3 regions of the Bradyrhizobium sp. 35 genome follow, and region 3 is predicted to be linked to each of the others. Evidence: predicted binding sites of a transcription regulator. Region 3 holds the regulator's gene; each other region holds the start of a gene.
What was found. Region 3 encodes LexA, which represses DNA repair genes until DNA is damaged. Its sites were predicted from a motif close to TGTTCNNNNTGTGTTCNG; they were not measured.
Positions count from the first base shown of each region.

Region 1: IVB36_RS15070 (ribonuclease T2) is a predicted target of LexA. The motif match lies at 2,736-2,753, and genes of this name have one in related genera.
Region 2: IVB36_RS34205 (DNA repair protein) is a predicted target of LexA. The motif match lies at 1,678-1,695, and genes of this name have one in related genera.

Region 1 is NZ_JADPJC010000068.1:26,257-32,089, forward strand. Features, by position in the region: gene IVB36_RS15050 (ATP-binding protein) at 1-996, shown strand, start outside; gene IVB36_RS15055 (DUF3617 family protein) at 1,166-1,696, opposite strand; gene IVB36_RS15060 (hypothetical protein) at 1,740-2,033, opposite strand; gene IVB36_RS15065 (hypothetical protein) at 2,216-2,680, shown strand; gene IVB36_RS15070 (ribonuclease T2) at 2,800-3,492, shown strand; gene rlmJ (23S rRNA (adenine(2030)-N(6))-methyltransferase RlmJ) at 3,545-4,405, shown strand; gene IVB36_RS15080 (cold-shock protein) at 4,656-4,871, shown strand; gene IVB36_RS15085 (outer membrane protein) at 4,943-5,566, opposite strand; gene uvrC (excinuclease ABC subunit UvrC) at 5,816-5,833, shown strand, end outside.
Region 2 is NZ_JADPJC010000157.1:397,565-403,397, forward strand. Features, by position in the region: gene IVB36_RS34200 (DNA polymerase Y family protein) at 1-928, opposite strand, end outside; gene IVB36_RS34205 (DNA repair protein) at 825-1,613, opposite strand; gene IVB36_RS34210 (putative DNA modification/repair radical SAM protein) at 1,776-3,011, shown strand; gene IVB36_RS34215 (UdgX family uracil-DNA binding protein) at 3,011-4,453, shown strand; gene IVB36_RS34220 (inorganic phosphate transporter) at 4,552-5,833, shown strand, end outside.
Region 3 is NZ_JADPJC010000092.1:15,168-21,000, forward strand. Features, by position in the region: gene IVB36_RS19715 (ComEC/Rec2 family competence protein) at 1-499, shown strand, start outside; gene IVB36_RS19720 (hypothetical protein) at 638-1,072, opposite strand; gene lexA (transcriptional repressor LexA) at 1,567-2,268, opposite strand; gene glp (gephyrin-like molybdotransferase Glp) at 2,445-3,656, opposite strand; gene IVB36_RS19735 (hypothetical protein) at 3,895-4,086, opposite strand; gene IVB36_RS19740 (HAD family phosphatase) at 4,254-4,880, opposite strand; gene IVB36_RS19745 (alpha-hydroxy acid oxidase) at 4,895-5,833, opposite strand, start outside.

The sequences.
Region 1 (5,833 bases), on a different contig from region 3:
GACCAGACGCTGTCGGTGCAGCTCGGCCGCCAGATCGGGCGCTCCTTCTGGATCGACACGGTCGGCCGCTCCAACCTCGTCGAGATCCGGATCCAGCTCGACGACGCCGTGATGCGCGTGTTCGCGCAGCGCAGCGCCGCCTATGCCTCGAACTCGGAGATCTTCCTGTTCTGGATGGTCGGCACGTCCTCGATCCTGCTGATCGTCGCGGTGCTATTCCTGCGCAACCAGATCAAGCCGATCCTGCGACTTGCCGACGCCGCCGAAAGTTTTGGCAAGGGCCGCGAGGCGCCGAATTTCCGCCCGCGTGGCGCGCGCGAGGTGCGGCGCGCGTCGGTCGCCTTCCTCGAAATGAAGTCGCGCATCGAGCGAACGATGGAGCAACGCACCGCGATGCTAGCCGGCGTCAGCCATGATCTGCGCACGATCCTGACGCGGTTCAAGCTCGAGCTGGCGTTGATCGGCGACAGCCCCGAAATGGAGGGCATGCGCAAGGACGTCGACGAGATGTCGATGATGCTCGAGGACTACCTCGCGTTTGCCCGCGGCGATTCCGGCGAGCAGTCGCAGCCGACCGACATGGCCCAGGCGCTCGAGGAGCTGCGCAGCGACGCCGAGCGCCACGGCCACACGGCGACCGTTGCGTTCAACGGGCTGCCCGTGGTCACGGTGAAGCCGGCCTCATTCAAGCGCTGCCTCGCCAACCTCGTCACCAACGCCGCCCGCTACGGCAAGAGCATCGCCATCACCGGCCAGCGCGATCACCGTTATTTGACCGTGACGGTGGACGATGACGGGCCGGGCATTCCCGCCCATCTGCGCGAAGAGGTGTTCAAGCCGTTCCTGCGGCTCGACAACGCCCGCAACCAGGACGAAGGCGGCACAGGTCTTGGCCTCGCGATCGCCCGCGACATCGCCCGCTCGCACGGCGGCGACATCACGCTTGGCGACAGTCCGATGGGCGGATTAAGGGCGAGCGTGCGGATACCGGTGTAGCTGCCTCTTCCCTTCTCCCCCTGTGGGAGAAGGTGGCGCGAAGCGCCGGATGAGGGGTCTCTCTCCGCGAATTCAAAGCGAAAAGAGTCACACGCGGAGACAAACCCCTCACCCGTCTCGCCGCTGCGCGGCGAGCCACCCTCTCCCACAAGGGGAGAGGGGAAGAGCCTTACTTCGGCAGCAGCGCCTTCAGCTTGTCCATGTCACGCACGTTCATCTTGAAGCCGCCGGGCATCACGATGTCGCCGGGCTTCTGGTCCGGCTTGCAGGCTCCCAGCCATTTCGCTTCGAGCTGCACGGTCGTGTCGCGGCCTGCCGCGCCGGCGGCGCCGCCTTGCGCGTGCGACGACGTCTTCACCGTATAGGCCGAATTGAAATCGCCGGTGATCTCAGCATGCGAAGTCGTGCTGATGCCGGCGACATTGCACTCGGAATCGCTGACATAGCCGGTCGCGGTCTTCTTGATGTCCTGCTTGGCGCAGATCTGCTTGGCCATCGGCGAGACGTTGTTGTTCATTTCCTTGTCGACGGTCTCGTCGGTGCAGTGCTGCATGGTCATCTCGGGCACCGGCGTGCCGGTCCGGACCATCTTCAATTCCCACAGCCCTGCCTTACGCACCGGCAGGTCGTCAGCGCGAGCGCTGCCTGCCGACAACACGAGGCAAAGGGCGGAGCCGAGCAAAGCGAGTTTGCGCGTCATGTGGGAAGTTCCCGGCTGAGAGGTAGCGGCGTGCGAAAGCGCCTCAGTAGAGCGTGCGGATCGGCTGGTCGGCGGCGCCATAGGGCACCCAGCGGCAGGAGAACGAGATGTAGCCGCCCTCATAGGCCTGCACCGCCAGGAATTTGGCGACTTTGCCATAGCGCGCGCAGTGATCGACCGCGACCTGCCGCGCATCGACCTGGGTTGCCATCGAATAGGCGATGATGCCGCCGGTGTCGTTGCCCTTGAACGGAGGCACCGGAAGCAGATCGGCATGCGCCGACTGGCTCGCCATCATACCCAAGGCAAGTAGGCCCGCGGCCGCAATGATTCGCATTCCCGTCACTCCGATTGGTTGGCGGCAGTTTACGGTGTCGGCGCGGCGGTGGAAAGAACGGATGGCCGGTCCAACGCAGCATTGCGGTCAACTCGTCGGCAAGTGTTGCCGCGCTGCACTTGACCTCCCCCGGCCTTCACGGCACCGTCCGACCCTTGCAGATCATGCTGTCTGGATCATCCATGCGCGCCTCGACCTTCCTGAAATCGCTCCGCTTTGCCGCCGTGCTCGGCCTCCTGTTCGGGGCGCTGTCGCTCGGCGAGGCCAGGGCCGCCAATCCGCTGGAGCTGAATTTCTGGCTGAGCGGGCCGCGCTATGACGGCAACGTCTCCGAGTGCGACAGGGCGCTGCCGACGATCGCGACCCAGTTCTGGGAGAAAGAAAGCGCGTTCTGGAATTCTTCGTTGAAGATCACCGGCTTCGCCGCAGTTCACGAGACCGCGTTCCGGCCTTGGGCATCCGACAACATCCCGCGCCGCTATTGCACCGGCGAGGCCATGCTCACGGACGGCAAGATGCGCAAGGTGCATTTCTCGATCGTGGAGGATGGCGGCTTCGCCGGCTACGGCCAAGGCGTCGAATGGTGCGTGGTCGGGCTCGACCGCAACTGGGCCTACAACCCGGCCTGCCGCGCCGCCAAACAGTAATTGAAACGTTCTGATCCGGACCGATCAGGCGGCCGAACGACGGTCACCCGCATTTTGTTCTTGAAATGTTCTTATCGCCTGCTAGGCTTGTCTGCACAGTCTAGTTGAGGGGCGTCGCCATGTTTCATTCCAGATTGCATTCGTTCTCCCGCCTGATGATCTCGCTGACGCTTGCGGCCGGGCTGGCTGCGCTGGCCGATGGCGCAAAGGCCCAGGACAAGCGGCAGAACACGCCCGGCGAATTCGATTTTTATGTGCTGTCACTGTCTTGGTCGCCCTCTTTCTGCGAGGAGGCGGCGGAGCGCGGCGGCCGCTCGCAGACCCAGTGCAGCGGACGGCCCTACGCTTTCGTGGTGCATGGTTTGTGGCCGCAATATGAGAGCGGATTTCCGGAATATTGCCAGCGGCCCTCGCCGCGGCTGAACCGCAGCATCGTCTCCTCCATGCTCGATCTGATGCCGGCGCCGGGGCTGATCTTCAATGAGTGGGACAAGCACGGCACCTGCTCGGGGCTCGCTGACCGCAGCTATTTCGAGACGATCCGCAAGGCGCGCGCCGCGATCAAGATTCCAGCCGAATATCTCGATCTATCGCAGGCCAAGACCGTGGCGCCGGCGGAGGTGGAGGAAGCCTTCATCAAGGCCAATCCGGGCCTCAGCAATGCCGCCGTCTCGATCACCTGCAACCGGACGCGGCTATCGGAAGTCCGCATCTGCCTCAGCAAGGACCTGCAATTCCGCGCCTGCGAGGAGATCGACCGCCGCGCCTGCCGCCGCGACCAGGTGACGATGCCGCCGATCCGGGGTGGCTAGCCCAGGCGTCGTGCCTCTTTGCTCGGGCCGTCACGTGGCGTAGTGCTCTTGCATGAATTACCGCCACGCCTTCCATGCCGGCAACTTCGCCGATGTCATCAAGCACATCGTGCTGACGCGCATCATCACCTATCTCCAGGACAAGCCGGGTGCGTTCCGCGTCATCGACACCCATGCCGGCGCTGGCCTCTACGATCTCGAAAGCGACGAAGCGCGCCGGGGCGGCGAGTGGCTGACGGGCATTGCGCGGCTGATGCAGGCGCGGTTGTCGAACGACGCCATGGCGCTGACCAAGCCCTATCTCGACATCGTCCGCGCCTTCAATCCGAAGGGCGAGCTCAAGGCCTATCCGGGCTCGCCGCTGATCGCACGCGGCCTGCTGAGGCCGCAGGACCGCCTCTTGCTCTGCGAGCTCGAGCCGAAGGCGCGCAAGGCGCTGATCGGCGTACTGCGCCGCGACGAACAGGCCCGCGTGGTCGACCTCGACGGCTGGATGGCGCTGCCGGCTTTCGTGCCGCCGAAGGAACGGCGTGGGCTCGTTCTGATCGACCCGCCCTTCGAGGCAAAGGACGAGTTCGAAAAGCTCGCAGAGGCCTTCTCGGCGGCTTTCGCGAAATGGCCGACCGGTATCTATGTAATCTGGTATCCCGCCAAGAGCCGACGCGCCACCGACACGCTGGTGCAATCAGTGGCGCGGCTCGCAGCCGCAGCAAAACCGCCGGGAAAATGCCTGCGCCTCGAATTCAGCGTGGCGCCGCAAGCCGACGGCGCAGCCCTCACCTCCAGCGGGCTCTTGATCGTCAATCCTCCTTACACGCTGCACGGCGAACTCAAGACGATCCTGCCGGAGCTGGAAATGCCGCTCGGCCAGGGTGGCGCTGCCAGATTCCGGTTAGAGGTGCCGAGACCGTAACACTCCGGCATTCTTGGGAAAAATATGCAGGAGCGGTAGTCAATCTGCAGAGAACCGTATTATGCTGTTGCAGTGACTGGCTTTACGTTCCGCTTCCGCGAATGGTTGCGGCGGAGTGAAGGCCTAAGAAAGATCCAGTCGGACCGAATGGTCTGCCGAAGGATGGCCAGCTCCCGGGCTTCGTAAGGCCCGGTCATGTCGTGACGCGCGTCTGCGTCACGACGGAGGAGCAATGAGGGGGAGTTTCCCGATGGCCATGACGGGAACGGTCAAGTTTTTCAACGGTGAGCGCGGCTACGGATTCATCAAACCGGACGACGGGGGCCGCGACGTCTTCGTACATATTACTGCTGTGGAGCGGGCCGGACTGAAGGACCTTGCCGAAGGACAGCGTATTACTTTCGAAGTCGAACCGGACAAGAAGGGCAAGGGGCCGAAGGCGGTCGATTTGGTCATCCTTCCCTAGCGAGCCAAGCGTCAAAAAAATCCCGGCCGCAAGCGGCCGGGAGGTTGGTCCGGTATTTTCTTCTTTAGCTATCAGAAGTGATAGTTCACGCCTGCGCGCACAACGCTGGCGCTATAGCCGTTTGACACGCCCGTAATCGCGAACTGACTCGTCGAGAGATCGATATAGAGATATTCGAGCTTGGCGCTCCAGTTCGGCGCGAACATAACTTCCGCGCCGGCACCGATGGTCCAGCCGGCGCTGGTGTGCGACTCGGTCCAGCCGAACGTCTGCGCGCGCAGCTCGCCGAAGGCGAGGCCCGCCGTGCCGTAGAACAGCACGTTGCTGAAGGCGTAGCCGGCGCGGCCGCGCAGGGTTCCGAACCACGGATTGGAGAACTTCCACGGCGCGAAGGTGTCGTCGGCACCGGCGGCCTGGATGTCGCCCTCGACGCCGAACACCCATGGGCCGTTCTGGAAATTGTAGCCGGCCTGAACGCCGCCGACGAAGCCCGACGGTTTTGCGGGATTGTTGTTCACCGAACCCCATTCATAGCCAAGATTGCCACCGAGATACGGACCGGCCCAGCTATAGGCGTTGAGCGGCTGATTGACCGTGTAGGGCGCTCGCTGCCCGTAATTGAGATCGGCGGCCTCTGCCGAAGCCGTCCAGCCGACTGCAGCCAATGCGGCTGCGCCCACAACGAGCCTCTTCATCACACACTCCAACGCAACTCCCGTCACCGCTGCGATGCCCGCGTCGCCGCGCGAGGCAAAACCGCATGGTTACGGAACCACCATTTTTCGCGTAAGATTTATCGAGAGTTTTAAGTTAAAGGCCTGTTAAGCCGGGTTACTGCGCTGTTAACAGGCTTAAGCAAGCGTTACCGGGAACTGCGCCGCCATCCTGTGCGTGCCGCTCGGCCGGAACTTCAAATCGACACCCGCAGCGCTTAAATTCGCACCATGGTTCACGATTCCCCC
Region 2 (5,833 bases), on a different contig from region 3:
GTCCGGTTTCGACCATGATGGCGCGCACCGCGCCGTCGGTACGGAAGAAGGCAGCTTCCAGGCGGCGCGCGCCCTTGCCCTGCTTCTCCATCGACGCGATCAACGTATCCGCCAGGCGCGACAGCGTCATCGCGATCATGGTGTCGGTCGCGATCGGCTCGGCAAAGCGTTTCTCCACGATGTAATCAGGCGGCGGCTTTCGTGGATTGATCGGCGCATCGCCCTGCCCCAGCGCATGCGCGAGCAGCGTGGAGAACCGCGCACCGAACCGCGCCGTGATTTCGCTCGGCGTGCGCGAGGCGACATCGCCGATGGTCTTCAGGCCGGCGCGTCGCAGACCGGTGGTAATGGCCTCACCCGCGCCAAGTGCGGACACCGGAAACCGACTGATTGCCGCCGCCTCCTCGCCATCGGCAACGATGGTCCCTGAAGATTGCCGCGTCAGCGTGCGCGCGCAGACCGAGGTGCCGGCGATCGCCGCGCTGACGGCAAAGCCCTGGCGGTCGAGGGCGCGGACAAGGGTTTGCAACAGCGCAGCCTCGCCGCCGAACAGATGCGCGCAGCCGGTGATGTCGAGGAACAGCCCGTGCGGCGGATCGAGTGCCACCAGCGGCGTGAAACGATCGCACCAGTCGGCGATGTCGCCGATCGTCTTGGCATCGGCCACGGCATCGGCGTCGAACACCTTTAAATCAGGACACATCGCCCGGGCATTGGCCAAAGGCTGGCCGATATGCAGACCGAGGCGCTCGGCCGCCTCGTCCAGCGCATGGATCACCAGCGCGTTGCTGTCCTTGGCAACGACGATGCTGGGCGCATTATTTTCATGCAGTCCGACGTTGCCGAAGAACCGCTGGATCCGATCGATGGGCAGGCGCGGCAGCCACAGGCTGAGGATACGCCGACGATTCAGAGAACTGGCACTCATCACATTTCCATTCCATGATCCACCGGCCGCACGGGCCATGACGATTGCGCAGGAGCTCGGCATCGAAGCGCGGCGCCCCCCAGGCACTCCACATCGCGCCCGGCGGCGAATGCGCCGCGCGCAGCATCCATCTGGTCTCGGCGGTTGAGGGTAAAGGTTGCGCGGCCATCCGCAGCAGCAAGCCGGTGACACCAGAAGACTGCGCAGCCAGCGTCAGCTTGCGGCTCGCAACCAGATCGAACTGCCTCGTCTCGCCCCAGAGCTCGAGCACGATCGCACCCAGCGCGTCGCAGGCGAGCGCATCGGCCGCCGTGCGCAACGCACTCTCCACGTCGGCGGCGCGCACCATCACCATGCGGCGCGGATCGAGACCGATCTCGGTGAGCCCGCTCATCGACAGCGCACCGGTTTCAATTTCTGAAAAATCCTGCCGCACCCACAGCAGCGGTTTGCGTGCCGTCACGCGCCCCGCAAGTCCGGTGACAAAGCCCGTCGCGGCCGCGCCCTGACGTCCTTCGCAAAATACCTCGTGGATTGCCGCGCGTGCGAGCCCGCCCTTCAGCGCGCTGTCGGCCTCGCGATGGCCGAGCGCGACACGGTCGCGATGATGCACGACCTCCGCCGTCTCGATGCGCTCGATCTGGCCGCGCAAGGCTGCAAGCGCGCTTGTTCGTGCGCCGCTCATATACGCCGCTCCTCAAGGGTGATTGCCGATGGCTCTCAAAAAGAGAACCAGCGGCTAGCTCATTTGTTCATGATATGTTCTAATATAAAGCTAACGACGCCCCGGGAGTCAATCGAATTGGCGGGCCTTGGGATTCATGAGCTGAATCAAAGGGATTCCAATATGGACGTGCAACGCAAGCTGGAAATCCTGGCGGACGCCGCCAAGTACGACGCGTCCTGCGCCTCCAGCGGCACCGAGAGGCGGGATTCCAGCGACGGCAAGGGCATGGGATCGACCGCGCCCGGCATGGGCATTTGCCATTCCTACGCGCCGGACGGTCGCTGTATCTCGCTGCTCAAGGTGCTGCTGACCAACGCCTGCAATTACGACTGCCTCTATTGCGTCAACCGGGCCTCTTCCAACGTGCCACGCGCCCGCTTCACCATCGACGAAGTCGTCAAGCTGACGCTCGACTTCTACCGGCGCAATTACATCGAAGGACTGTTTCTCTCCTCCGGCATCATCCGCAACCCCGACTACACCATGGAGCAGGTGGTAAGCGTCGCGCGCAAACTGCGCGAGGAGCATCACTTCCGTGGCTACATCCATCTCAAAACAATCCCCGAGGCCGACGATGCATTGATCTCCGAGGCCGGCAAATATGCCGACCGTCTCTCCATCAACATCGAGATGCCGCAGGAGACGAGCCTGCAGCAATTCGCGCCCGAGAAGGACGTGCGCGCGATCCGCCGCACAATGGGCCGACTGCGGCTGAAGCTGGACGAGGCCGAGGAAAGCCGTAGCGCGAAGACGAAAGCCAAGCCGCAGCGCTTCGCACCGGCCGGCCAAAGCACGCAGATGATCGTCGGCGCCGACGCGGCCTCCGACCACACTATCCTCCACACCAGCGCCAATCTCTACAGTTCATACAGGCTGAGGCGCGTCTATTATTCCGCGTTCAGCCCGATCCCCGATGCCAGCCGCGCGCTGCCTCTGCGCGCGCCGCCCTTGCTGCGCGAGCACCGACTCTACCAGGCCGATTGGCTGATGCGGTTCTACGGCTTCGACGTCGGCGAGATCGTCGACGACAGTGCGATGCTGCCGCTCGACATCGATCCAAAACTCGCCTGGGCGCTGCGCCACCGCGACCGCTTCCCGCTCGACGTCAACCGGGCCAGCCGCGAGGAATTGTTGCGCGTGCCGGGCTTCGGCACCAAGGCGGTCGAGCGCATCATCGCGGCGCGCCGCACGACCACCATCCGCGTCGCCGATCTCGCGCGGCTGCATGTGCCCCGGAACAAAGCGCTGCCGTTCATCGTGCTGAGCGATCACCGGCCCGCGCCGCACCGCCTCGACGAGGCACGGCTGATCGAACGGTTCAAGCCGAAGGCCACACAACTGGGATTTGGCTTCTGATGCAGTACATCACCCTCGAGAACGAAACCGATTTCGACGGCTGGCGCAAAGCCGCGCGTAGCCTCGTGCTTCACCAAATGAAACCGGTCGATGTCACCTGGACCGTGCAGGGCGGCGAAGCGGAGCTGTTCGCGCCACCCTCGCCGTCTCCGCTGCCGGCCGGTGGCGATAGCACCTTCAACGTGCCAGCAAAATTCGTCGAGCTCGCCAAGGCCGCGATCCTGCATCGCGATCCCGAGCGTTTCGCGATCCTCTATCGCCTGCTGTTTCGGCTGAAGGACAATCACGACCTCATCGAGGTCGCGACCGATCACGACGTGGCGCAAGTCGCGGCCATGGCAAAGGCGGTCTACCGCGACGAGCACAAGATGCATGCCTTCGTGCGCTTCCGTGAGATCGGCAGGGAACGCGAAGCACACTACGTCGCCTGGTTCGAGCCGGAGCATCACATCGTCGAGCTCGCCGCGCCGTTCTTCGCCAAGCGCTTTGCCGACATGCCCTGGTCGATCCTGACGCCGGATTTGTGCGCGCATTGGGATGGCCACGCGCTCTCGTTCACATCAGGCGTCAGCAAGAGCGAGGCACCGAGCGAAGACCGGCTGGAGGAAACCTGGCGGCGCTACTACGCCAGCATCTTCAATCCGGCCCGCCTGAAGGTGAAGGCAATGCAGACCGAGATGCCGAAGAAATATTGGAGGAACCTGCCCGAGGCTTCGATCATTAAGCCCCTGATTGAGGACGCCGAGCGCATGACCGGCGCCATGATCGTCAATGCCCCAACCGATCCGCACAAGCCTCAAAAGCGGCCGGAGGCTCCGATGAAACGCAAGACCGCTGCCGACGATCTCGAAGCGCTCCGCGAGGAGGCCGCCCACTGCCGCGCCTGCCATCTCTACAAGGACGCCACCCAGACCGTGTTCGGCGAGGGTCCGAAGTCCGCCAATATCATGCTGGTCGGCGAACAACCTGGCGACAAGGAAGACCTCGCCGGCCATCCCTTCGTCGGTCCAGCCGGCCAGATGCTCGACAAGGCGCTGCAGGAGGCCGGCGTCGACCGCAAGAAGGTCTATGTCACCAACGCGGTGAAACACTTCAAATTCGTACCGCGCGGCAAGATTCGCCTGCATCAGAAGCCGAATACACCGGAGATAAAGGCCTGCCGACAGTGGTATGAACGAGAAGTCTCCGTCATCCAGCCCGATCTCATCGTCGCGATGGGCGCGACCGCCGCGCAGAGCGTGTTCGGCAAGATCACCCCGATCGGAAAGAACCGCGGCCGGCTCATAGACCTGCCCGACGGTCACAAGGCGCTGGTGACCGTGCACCCGTCCTATCTGCTGCGGCTGCCCGATCCGGAAGCCAAGGCGCTGGAATATCAGCGCTTTGTTGAAGACCTGAAGATCGTCGCCGGTTTGCAGAAGAAAGCCGCGCGCGCCGCCTGAATACAGGCGGGAAAACCCCTTTCAGGCGCCGTCTGTCATCCAGCCTTCAAATCAATCGCGGACAATAGCCCCTACAGAAAGTTAAGGGGCGTCCAGACATGACCGATGTTGCATTCGACCGCGCGGTAGCAGATCCCCCGCCGATCCAGCCGGCCTCGCGGCCAAATCTCGACAAGGGCTTCAATCCGCTGACGATGATCCTGTTCTTCGGCATCCTCGCCGCGGGTCTGCTCTATGTGGCCTACAGCATCTATTCGGATGTCGATGCGACCGGCACGCGGGTCACGAGCTACCTGCCCTACATCCTCCTTATCGTTGCCCTCCTGATCGCGCTCGGTTTCGAATTCGTCAACGGCTTCCACGACACCGCCAACGCGGTAGCGACCGTGATCTACACCCATTCGCTGCCGGCCGAAATCGCGGTGATGTGGTCGGGCTTCTTCAACTTTCTCGGCGTGCTGCTCTCGTCCGGCGCGGTGGCCTTCGGCATCGTCTCGCTGCTGCCGGTCGAGCTGATCCTGCAGGTCGGCTCGAGCGCCGGTTTCGCGATGGTGTTCGCGCTGCTGATCGCCGCGATCCTTTGGAACCTCGGCACCTGGTATTTCGGCCTGCCGGCCTCTTCCTCGCACACGCTGATCGGCTCGATCATCGGCGTCGGCGTCGCCAACGCGCTGATGCGCGGCCGCGACGGTACCTCGGGCGTGGACTGGGGCAAGGCCACGGAGATCGGCTATGCGCTGTTGTTGTCGCCGCTGGTCGGCTTCGTCTGCGCCGCCGGCCTACTGCTGCTGCTCAAGCTGATCATCAAGAACCCGGCGCTCTATGCCGCCCCTGAGGGTCACAAAGCCCCACCGATGTGGATTCGCGGCCTGCTGATCCTGACCTGCACCGGCGTCAGCTTCGCCCATGGTTCGAACGACGGCCAGAAGGGCATGGGCCTGATCATGTTGATCCTGATCGGCACCGTGCCCACAGCCTATGCGCTCAACCGCGCATTGCCGGAGTCGCAGGTCGCCCAGTTCGCGAAGGTCTCGGATGCCGCCTCCAAGGTGGTTGCGGCCAAGGGCGCCGGCCATGCGATCATCGGCGATCCCCGTCCTGCGGTGACGCAGTACGTCACCTCGCATCACATCAGCGAAGGCACCTACCCTTCGCTGTCAGTGCTGGTGAAGGATGTCGGCGAGCAGGTCGCGAAATACGGTTCGCTGAACAAGGTGCCGGCGGAAGTCGTCGGCAACACCCGCAACGACATGTACCTGACTTCGGAAGCGATCCGATTCCTGATGAAGGACAAGGAAAACGACCTCAGCAAGGAAGAGGTCGCGACCTTGAACGCCTACAAGGGCGGGCTAGACAGCGCGACCAAGTTCATCCCGACCT
Region 3 (5,833 bases):
CGCGGTGCGGGGCAGGGACGGATATCTGCACCTGATCAGGACGAACAAGGACGGCTTTCTGCTCAAGGAATGGCTCGCTGCCGACGCCGATCCGCGCGATGCGGGCAGAGCCTCGCTTGCCGATGGCGTGTCCTGCGACGAATCCGGCTGCGTGACGCCACTGGCCGACGGGAGGCTGGTCGCGCTGGCACTGCGCGTCGACGCTCTCGCAGACGATTGCAGTCGGGCCGCCCTGGTGGTGACGACTCGTCCCGCGCCGCCCGATTGCGCGGCGATGGTGGTCGATCGGCAGCGGCTCGCCAGCCAGAGCGCGCTGGCGCTGACGCAGCGTGGTGACGGTTTTGTGGTTCAGGCAGTGAGGGCGAGAGGCACGAGCCGCCCCTGGTTGCCGGCCGGCGCCGGCGAGGGTGATTTCGACGGCAGCCTCGCGCCAAAGTCGACCGCGCCTCGCATCAAGGACGCAACGCCGGCGGACACCGACCTGCAAGCCGACGATTGATCTGATGGTGCGGAGCAACGCAGTGGTTCGGTGCGTCCGTTCGGATTCGCGGGGCGCAAACCACACCATCTCGCCGGCCACGGCCGGCGATGGCGATTCAATCCTGACCTCCGACCTCGTAGCCGGAGGGCGGCTCTGTCAGCCGATCGGCAGGTGCGTGACGGTCGGCTGCCTGTCGGCGGTGATCTGCGCCTTGTGCTCGCGCTCGGTGACCGACTGAGTCACCGGCAGTTGCAGCACCGTCGCGCGCTGGCCTTCGACGAGCTGCGTCACCAGCACGTATTTGCCGTCGGGGAATTCGATCGCATCATGATGGCGGTCGGGAACGTGCGGATCGATCTTGCCGAACTTGCCGACGCGGGAATTGATGGTGCGCGTCCAGATCCAGCGATTGTCGTAGCGGACGTCGTCGGCGAAGGCGAGCTCCGTCCCCGGCAGCAGGCAGACGGCGACGGACGGATCGGCTGCAGAGGCGAAGCCGCGCGTCGAGGTGCCGCGGAAGCTTGTCGTGACGATCGTCTCGCCGACTTCGGCGGGGCGCGACGCGACGGCATGTAGGCTGTAGTCACACATCGGGTGCTCCTCATGCTGGGATAGCAACCCGCGTCTCTTATCGAGGCGCAGGCCTCTATCAGAGTGGAAGCACGAACGCTGTGCTTGGTTGTGGGCAAATCTGCGGCTGGCTTCCGCAAGCCGCGATCACATTATCTTTCCCGAATTCAATAGGAACAAAGCTCGCCGCGATGCATTCGGGAGGCGCGTACGCGAACATTGCCAACTTGGCTGCAACGGCCGAACTTGACCGCTGGTCGCTGTTTCCTCGAACAACCGAGCCGCGAAGCGGTGCTGCTTGAAGCGGTGCTGCTTCGTCGGCGTGGCGAGGAGCCAGCGTTGGAGGAGGGGCCGGATAGTCTGTGCAGAACCAGAAAGGCTATCCAGCCGGAGCGGACGATGATCCGCTCCAATCTCTGACCGGCGATGCCGATCGGAAGCGCGCGAGGCGCCAAGCACCTCCGGCATGAAGTGCTTCCGATATGAAGTACTGCCGATAGAAAGGACTCCCGGTATCAGTACTTCCGGTAAAGCCCGATCAGCTTGCCCTGAATCTTCACCCGGTTGGGCGGCAGGATGCGGACCTCATAGGCCGCGTTGGCGGGCTCGAGCGCGATCGAGGCGCCGCGACGGCGGAAGCGCTTCAGCGTCGCTTCCTCGTCGTCGATCAGCGCCACCACGATGTCGCCGGTATCGGCGCTCTCGTTGCGCTGGATCAGGGCCATGTCGCCGTCGAGAATGCCGGCTTCGACCATCGAGTCGCCGCGCACTTCCAGCGCGTAATGCTCGCCCGAGCCGAGCATGTCAGGCGGTACGCTGATAGTATGGCTGCGGGTCTGCAACGCCTCGATCGGCGTGCCGGCCGCGATGCGGCCCATCACCGGCACCGCGACGGGACGTTCGCCCTCGTCAGCGGGCAGGCTCGCGCTCGCACGCACCTTGCCGAGATTGCCCTCGATGACGCTCGGCGTGAAGCCGCGGCGGCTGCCAGCGGCTGCCTGGAGCTCCGGCAGCTTGATGACTTCAATCGCACGGGCGCGGTTGGGCAGGCGTCGGATGAAGCCACGCTCCTCGAGCGCCGTGATCAGGCGATGGATGCCCGACTTCGAGCGCAGATCGAGCGCATCCTTCATCTCGTCGAAGGAGGGCGGCACGCCGCTTTCCTTCAGACGTTCACTGATGAACCGCAGAAGCTCGTATTGTTTGCGCGTTAACATCTCGACCAAAGTCCCCCGGTTGATGTCGTCCGATTCCGAGACGCTGAATTCGGCCATAAGCCGCTGCATGCTCGAAACAAATCATGAACAGACACTATATGTTCGATACATGTTCCGCAACTGCTTAATTTACGGTGAACAGAGCAAAGTGCGCGGAACGCGCGTTGCGGGGGCGCTCAGACGGGGAGCCGCAACACTTCGCAAGCCGTGCCGGCTTCGGCCTTCGGCGCGAATGGTGCGCGGACGAGAAGTACCTGTGCTGCAGCGAGATTCGCAAGCAGCGAAGAGTCCTGATGATTGACGGGAACAACGACGCGTGTGCCATCGTCACGCTCCTCAAGATGCGCGCGCAGATAGTCCTCGCGCTGGTCGTTGGCGCCGACGTCGCGGCCGAGCACGGCGCGTTCACGGCGATGGTGAATCACTGAACGGCCCGACAGGGCGCGAATCAGCGGCACCATGAACAGGAAAGCGCACACGTAGGACGATACGGGATTGCCCGGCAGGCCGATCACACCCATTGCGCCGAGTCGCCCGTGCATCATCGGCTTGCCTGGCCGCATCGCGATCTTCCAGAACGCCATCGCGATGCCTTCGTCCCGCAGTGCCTGCTGGACCAGATCGTGGTCGCCGACCGATGCGCCGCCGGTCGTGATCAGGACGTCGGCGCCGCTCTCGCGGGCGCGGCGGATGCCGGCGGTGGTGGCCTCGAGCGTGTCGGCGGCAATACCGAGGTCGATGGTCTCGGCGCCCTCGCTGCGGGCGAGCGCGTGCAGGGCGTAGCCGTTGGAATAGACGATCTGGCCGTGGCCGGGCGTGGTGCCCGGCATCACCAGCTCGTCGCCGGTGGCGAGAATCGCGACCTTCGAACGCCTGACAACGGCAAGGTGCGGATGATTCATCCCGGCGGCGAGCGCGAGGTCTCGCTCGGTCAGACGGCTTCCCTTGCGCAGGAGCACGTCGCCCTCGCGGAAATCGACGCCGGCGGGGCGGATGTGCCGGCCGGCGATCGCGGCTTCCTTGATCGTGATGCGCTTGCCGGCGGCGACCGTGTCCTCCTGGATCACGACGGCGTCCGCGCCAAAGGGAATGACGCCGCCGGTGAAGATCCGCACGGCCTCGCCGGCTCCGACCGTCCCCTCGAACGGTCGGCCCGCTGCGACTTCGCCGATGACGGTGAGCTCCGAATCGATCGTCGCGGCATCGGCCGCGCGCACCGCGTAGCCGTCCATCGCCGACATCGCTTGCGGCGGCTGCGTGCGCCGCGCCAAGACGTCACGCGCGAGCACGCGATGGTAGGCCTCGTCGAGGGAAATCATTTCTTCCGGCAGCGGCTCTGCACCCGCCAGCACCGCGGCAAGCGCGTCGGAAACCGGCATCAAGGCCACGGCGAAAACTCCTGCTCGGCACGTTCGGGCGAATGTTCCGCATGTCTTCTAGCCGAGCGCAGGCGCAGAGGCAAAAGCGGCTGAGCAGGCACAGTCATCCCGCCCCTTCACATTGTTCCGGAAGACAGGATCAAGCGCGTCGCGGCATGATCCGAAGGAGGTCACAGATCGGCAGGAGAGTGGTCATGGAAGCGACGAAAATCATGGCAAGGGGAGAACGCGCCATGGCCTGAATCGATCAGCTCCCTGCCTGCCCGGGAGTTACGTCGGGCGCCTTGGATCCCTGATCCTTGTCGGGCAGCGGGTCGGCTTGGGATTTCAGGTCGGCGGCCTTGCTCACAAGCTTGGCGGAAAGGTCCGAATCTGAAGTTGTCCTCGCGAATTCAAGAAGAAGAGAGGCCTGCTTGGTGAGGTAGGTTTTGCCCAGCAAGATGATGCATCCGTCCGTAGAAGTCCCAACGGACTCTAAGAGTCCGGAAGGCGGTATTCCGTTCCCGGAACTCTGTATAAAAATGTACAAAGTGATCCGGTTCCTCAATTTTTCAAAATTGGTCCGTCGGGCCGTGCCGTCGTGGGTTTCGCGACAACGGACCGTCGTCAAATGCCCAATGCCTTCAATGCGTTCCCGACGTCACGCGGCGAGGTCACATGCACCGCCATCAAGCCGCGCGCGCGCGCTCCCTCGATGTTTTCGGCAAGATCGTCGAAGAACACGATGCGCCCGGCGGGCACGCCGATCGCCGCAACGACGTGGTCGAAGGCCTCCGCATCCGGTTTGCGCAGGCCGATGCTGGACGACAAATACAGCTCGCGGAAATGGCCGAGGAGGTCGGCATATTCCCTCGAGAAATGGTCCACGTGCGGCCGGTTGGTGTTGGAGAAAGCATAGAGCGGCATCTGTTTCGCTGCGCGCGGCAGCAGCTCGGCGATGTCAGGCATTTCGCCGGCGAAAATCGCGTTCCAGCCTTCCAGGAATTGCGCGTCCGAAATGCCGATTCCGAGCGAGGCTCGCAATGAGGCGAAATAGTCCTCATCGCTGATCTTCCCCATCTCGTGCAACCGATAGGCTTCGCTGTCCCGCACATAGCGCGCGACGATGGCTTCGGGCTTGCAGCCGGCATGTCCCGCCCAGCAGGCGATCGCCTTGGAGAAATCGATATCGAGCACGACGCGGCCGAGATCGAACAGGAGCGCATCCGCGCTGCCGGGAGAGAGCGATGTCACCTGCGTCCTTTCACTCAGTATCGATACGGCTCGTGGTCGAACAGCGGAAACGCGCTGAACACACTCGGCGCGTTGGTTGCGGTCGCCTGGTGCAGGCAGGATTTGTTGACCTCGGCGAACGAGGTCGCACCCAAGAGGCCGAGGCAGCGCAGCACTTCGTCCTCGAGCAGTTCCAGCATGCGCGCCACGCCGGCTTCGCCGGCCGCCGCCAGCGCCCAGCATTGCAGCCGGCCGATGCCGACGAGGTCGGCGCCCGCCGCGATCGCCTTGACGATGTCGGTGCCGCGACAGACACCGCCATCGACCATGATCTTGGCGCGGCCGTTCACGGCGTCGACGATCTCGGGCAGCACGTGCATGGCGCCGCGACCGTGATCGAGCTGACGGCCGCCATGGTTGGAGACGTAGATCCATTCGACGCCGTGATCGATCGCGATCAGCGCGTCCTCTGGCGTCGCGATGCCCTTGAGGATCAGCGGGATCTTGAACTTGTCCTTGATCATCTTCACCGTCCGCCACTCCAGACCCTTCTGGTAATCGCCCCCGGTGGCGCGCAAGCGGCTCTCGCGAACGTAGCGCTTGGCGATGTCACGTTCGCGGCGGCTGTAGTGGGCGGTGTCGACGGTCAGGCAGAAGGCGGCGTAGGCGTTCTTCTCGGCCCGGCTGACGACGTCGGCGACGAAGGCGTCATCGCCGCGCACATAGAGCTGGTAGAGCCGCAGCGCGTCGGACGCAGCTTCGGCGGTCTTTTCTAGGCCGGGCTCGGACACCGAACTGAGCATGTGCGCCGCACCGAAAGTGCCGCAGGCGCGTGCCACGCTCGCCGCACCATCCGGATCGAAGATCTCGAGCGCGCCGACCGGGGCGAGGACCACGGGCAGGCGCATCTTGCGGCCGAACTGTTCGACCGAACCTGTAACCTTGCGAACATCGCGCAGCACGCGCGGGCGGAA